DNA from 2 places in the Nocardioides sp. LML1-1-1.1 genome. Region 1 is predicted to be linked to the other one. Evidence: riboswitches for the same ligand, from Rfam matches in the RefSeq annotation. Region 1 holds a riboswitch; the other holds the start of a gene.
The links. A riboswitch is a leader RNA that binds a small molecule or an ion and turns the genes downstream of it on or off. The one in region 1 is predicted to bind cobalamin.
Positions count from the first base shown of each region.

Region 2: linked by a shared signal. The riboswitch ahead of MRBLML1_RS11290 (nitrite reductase) and the one ahead of MRBLML1_RS04330 (ABC transporter substrate-binding protein) in region 1 are both predicted to bind cobalamin.

Region 1 covers NZ_JBEGHK010000001.1:885,558-887,749, reverse strand. Annotated here, with positions in the region: gene MRBLML1_RS04335 (ribonucleoside-diphosphate reductase subunit alpha) at 1-541, opposite strand, end outside; cobalamin riboswitch at 647-852, opposite strand; cobalamin riboswitch at 941-1,135, shown strand; gene MRBLML1_RS04330 (ABC transporter substrate-binding protein) at 1,197-2,183, shown strand; gene MRBLML1_RS04325 (FecCD family ABC transporter permease) at 2,180-2,192, shown strand, end outside.
Region 2 covers NZ_JBEGHK010000003.1:52,733-54,924, forward strand. Annotated here, with positions in the region: gene MRBLML1_RS11285 (precorrin-8X methylmutase) at 1-512, opposite strand, end outside; gene MRBLML1_RS11290 (nitrite reductase) at 509-1,354, opposite strand; cobalamin riboswitch at 1,410-1,593, opposite strand; gene MRBLML1_RS11295 (Nif3-like dinuclear metal center hexameric protein) at 1,617-2,192, shown strand, end outside.

The DNA of each region.
Region 1 (2,192 bases):
CCACCCGGAGCAGGAAGTACTGCGGTGTCTCGATCACCAGCCGGGTGGTCGGGTGACGCAGCAGGTAGCGGTCGTAGACGGTGCGCAGCCCGAAGTACTCGAACCGCCGGTCGCCGGACTCGTCGATCGCGAAGTCGAGCTTGCGGGCGTTGTCCTTGACGAAGGCCGCGGTCTCGTCGCCGATCACGCCCTCGGCGTGCCCGAGCGCGACGGACTGGCTGAACGAGGCCACGCCCTGGTTGCGGATCTCCTTGTCGACGTAGCCCGCGAGCAGCCGGGCCGCGAGCCGGGAGTACGCCGGCTCCTCGCCGATCAGCTCGGCGGCCGTCTGGATCGAGAGCCGGTCCAGCTCGGCGGTGGTGGCGCCGTCGTACAGGCCGCTGATGGTGCGGGTCGCGACCCGCATCGGGTCGACGTCGGGCAGGTCGCCGCTGACCCGGTCGACCGCCCGGACGATCTTGGCGACGTCGACGTTCTCGTGCTCGCCGTTGCGCTTGCGCACCTGCATGGAGGTGCGGGTGGGTGACTCGATGACCGTCACTGGTCTCTCCCCTCGGAGTCGTGGCTCGCGAGGGGACGACAGCGGTCGACGGCACAGCGCCTTCCAGCCGTCGGCCTTCCCACGAGGCCTCGGACCACCGCACCCGGCGGGTGCGGTGCGCTGGCAGGTCTTCGGACTCGTGGGCGTCCGGCTCGCTCCTACTGGCCGTCGCTTCCCAGGCCCTGAGGCCCAGTGCTGTTGACGGCGGTCGTTCCCACTCACCGCTGCGGGGCAGTCCCGGACTCTCACCGGGTTCCCTCTTGCCTCTCCGGCCCGGGTGGGTCGGAGAACCAGCTGCATCGCCACCATATGTAGGGCCGAGCCCGAGAAGTGGGACCAGATGTAGGGGCGGCGTGTCGCGGGTGAGGAAGGACACGGCGGGCCGGCGGGGCCCGGCGTGCTAGCGTCCGCCTCGCCAGTCGCACTCACGAAGATCGTGGGTCAGGGAACCCGGTGAGAGTCCGGGACTGACGCGCAGCGGTGAGGGTGACGGGCGGGGCAACACGCCACTGGAGCGGGCAATTCGCCGCTCTGGGAAGGCGCTCCGTCCGGTCGATCCCGAGTCCGAAGACCTGCTGGCCGTGGGCCTCGGGGTCCGCGTCACACCCCACCCACACAGGCTTCGCGCAAGAGCCTCGGATCGAAAGAGTGACCCGTGACGTCTCGTCGTCCCCGTTTTCTGCCTGCCCTGCTCGCCCTCCCGCTGGCCCTGTCCGCCTGCGCCGGAGCGCCCGAGCCCGAGAAGAAGGAGGCGGCCGGGGACGGGTTCCCGGTCGAGGCCTCCAGCTGTGGCTACACCTCCACCATCGAGGCGCCGCCCGAGCGCGCGGTGACCATGAACCAGGGCGCCACCGAGGTGATGCTCGCCCTCGGCCTGCAGGACCGGATGGCCGGCACGGCGTACCTCGACGACAGCGTGCCGGCCAAGTGGAAGGCGGCGTACGACGAGGTGGAGGTGCTCTCGAAGGAGTACCCCGACCACGAGTCCCTGCTCGCCGCCGAGCCCGACTTCGTCTACGGCTCCTACTCCAGCGCGTTCGGCGACGAGGCCGCCGGCTCCCAGAAGGAGCTGACGGGCCTCGGCATCGGCTCCTTCGTCTCGCTCTTCGGGTGTGGCGAGAACGAGCCGAGCGCGGACGTCTCGTTCGACGCGGTCTGGGACGAGATCGAGACGGTGGCCGAGGTGTTCGGCGTGCCCGAGCGGGCCGAGGCCCTGGAGGAGGACCAGGAGAAGGCGCTCGACGCGCTCGCGCAGCAGGCGCCGGGCAAGGGCCTGGACGTGTTCTGGTTCGACTCCGGCGACAAGGCGGCCTTCGCGGGCGCCGGTGAGGGCGGCCCGCAGCTCATCCTCGACGCCGTCGGGGCCACCAACGTGTTCGCCGACGTCAAGGGCGGCTGGGCCGACGTCAGCTGGGAGCGGGTCGTGAAGTCAGATCCCGACCTGATCGTGCTCGCGGACGCGAGCTGGTCGAGCGCGCAGGAGAAGATCGCACTGCTGGAGAAGGACCCGGTGCTGAAGAACCTGCGCGCGGTGAAGGCGAAGGCGTACGTCGTGCTGCCGTTCTCCGCCACCACGCCGGGCGTCCGGCTCGCCGACGGCGCGGTGGACCTGGGCGAGCAGCTCGCGCAGCGCTCGCGATGACCCTGGCGG
Region 2 (2,192 bases), on a different contig from region 1:
ACCGGGCAGCCGACGATCGCGGCCGGGCGCGGCGCGCCGTCGAGGATCATCTCCAGCAGGTGGAAGAGCGCGGTCGGAGCGTTGCCGATCGCGACGACGGCGCCGTCGAGGTACGGCGTCCACAGCGAGACCGCCGCCGCGGTGCGCGTGGTCGACCACTGCTCCGCCAGCGCGGGGACCCGCTCGTCGGTGAGGAAGCAGTGCACCGGGTTGTCCGCGGGCAGGCGGCCGGCGGTGATGCCCATCGCGACCATCCGGGCGTCGCAGAGGATCGGCGCGCCCGCGGCGAGCGCGGCACGGCCGGCCTCGGCCAGCCGGGGGTGGACGACGAGGTCGCGGACCAGGTCGGTCTGGCCGCTGCCGTGGATCATCCGGACGGCGACCTTCTCCGCGTCCGCCGGAACCCCGGACAGGTCCGACTCGCGGCGGATCGTGGCGAAGGAGTCGACGTAGATCGCCGGCCCGTCGGCGATGTAGTCGTACCGACGCGGGGGAGCGGTCAGGTCGGTCATGAGGTCTCCTCGGGGGACGGCTCGGGGATCAGGACGCCGTGCCACGGGGTCACGACGACGGTCTCGGCTCGCCAGCCGGCGAGGTCGGCGGACGTCAGCCCGTCCTCGCCGACCGGCACGTGCTCGCCGCCGGCCACCGGGCCGAACGGCAGCGGCTCGCCGCGGACGTCCGCGCCGGGCTCCGGAGCGCGGGCCGGCGCCAGGGGAGCGGGCAGCTCGTCCACGTGCCAGGCCGCGGCCGGACCGGTGCCGCGGGCGGACAGGAAGGCGCGGGCGAGACCGGCGAGCGCGTCCGCGGCCTCGGCCAGCGCGACGACCTCGCCCCAGCCCTCGCCGACGCGGAGCTGGGCGCTCTCGCGGTCGAGCGCGACCAGGCCGAGGTCCTTGTGCCGGTCGGCGAGGTCGCCGCGGCCGTCGTCGAGGGTGAACAGGAAGCGGCCCGGCAGGCCGGCCAGCCCCTCGTCGCCGAGCAGCAGCGCATCGAGCGCGGCCACCACCGGGCCCAGGTCGGCGCGGCCGCCGGCGTACCCGGTCTGGGGGGAGGCCAGCACGTTGCGGACCCGGTCGTGGGCACGTGAGGGGAGCAACCCGGTCGCCTCCAGCGCGGCCAGTGCCTCGTCGGCGAGACGGTCGCCGGTCAGCGGCATCGCCCGGACCTGCAGGTTCGCGCGGCCGGTCAGCCGGACCCGGCCGTCACCGTACTCGGCGGCGACCTCCGCCAGCGCGCGCAGCGCGGAGAGCGCCACTCGGCCGCCGGGGACCCGGATCCGCACCAGGCCACCGTCGTCGGCCGGCCACGGGTGCACGATGCCCGGGCACCGGTCCGGTCGGCTGCGCGCCATGTGTGGTCCTTCGAGGCCGGGGATCCTCGCGATCTCCCCTCACGACCTCGCGAGCGGTACGTCGCAAGGGCCAGCAGGTCTTCGGACTCGGGATCATCCGGTGCGGAGCGTCTTCCCAGGCCCCGGAGGGTCCAGTGACGTCGTGCTCCGCCCGTCACCCACACCGCTGCGCGTCAGTCCCGGACTCGCACCGGGTTCCCTGACCTCCGGGGAGGTCGACTGGCAGCCGCACACTACCAACGGCCCCGCTAGCCTGGCCGACATGCCCGCGCTCGAGGACGTCGTCGACCTGGTCCACGGCTGGTACCCACCGGCCACCGCCGACTCCTGGGACGCCGTCGGCCTCGTCGCCGGCGACCCGGCCCAGCCGGTGAAGAAGGTGCTGCTCGCCGTCGACCCGACGCCGGCGGTCGCCGAGGAGGCCGCCGACTGGAAGGCCGACCTGCTCGTCGTGCACCACCCGCTCTTCCTCAAGCCGGTGCACGGCGTCGCGGCGACCACGCCCAAGGGGCGCACCCTGCACACCCTGACCAAGGCCGGTACGGCGCTGCTGACCGCGCACACGAACGCCGACCAGGCCGTGGGCGGGGTCTCGGAGGCGCTCGCCCTGGCGATCGGGCTCACCGACCTCGCCCCGATCCTCCCCGCGCCTGGCGGTCCGCGCGACAAGGTCACCGTCTTCGTGCCCGCCGACGCCGCCGCGCCCGTGCGGGCCGCGATGGCCGAGGCCGGTGCCGGCCGGATCGGCGACTACGACTTCGCCTCGTTCACCAGCGCGCCCGGCGAGGGCCGGTTCCGCCCGCTGGAGGGCGCGGAGCCGATGGTCGGCACCGTCGGT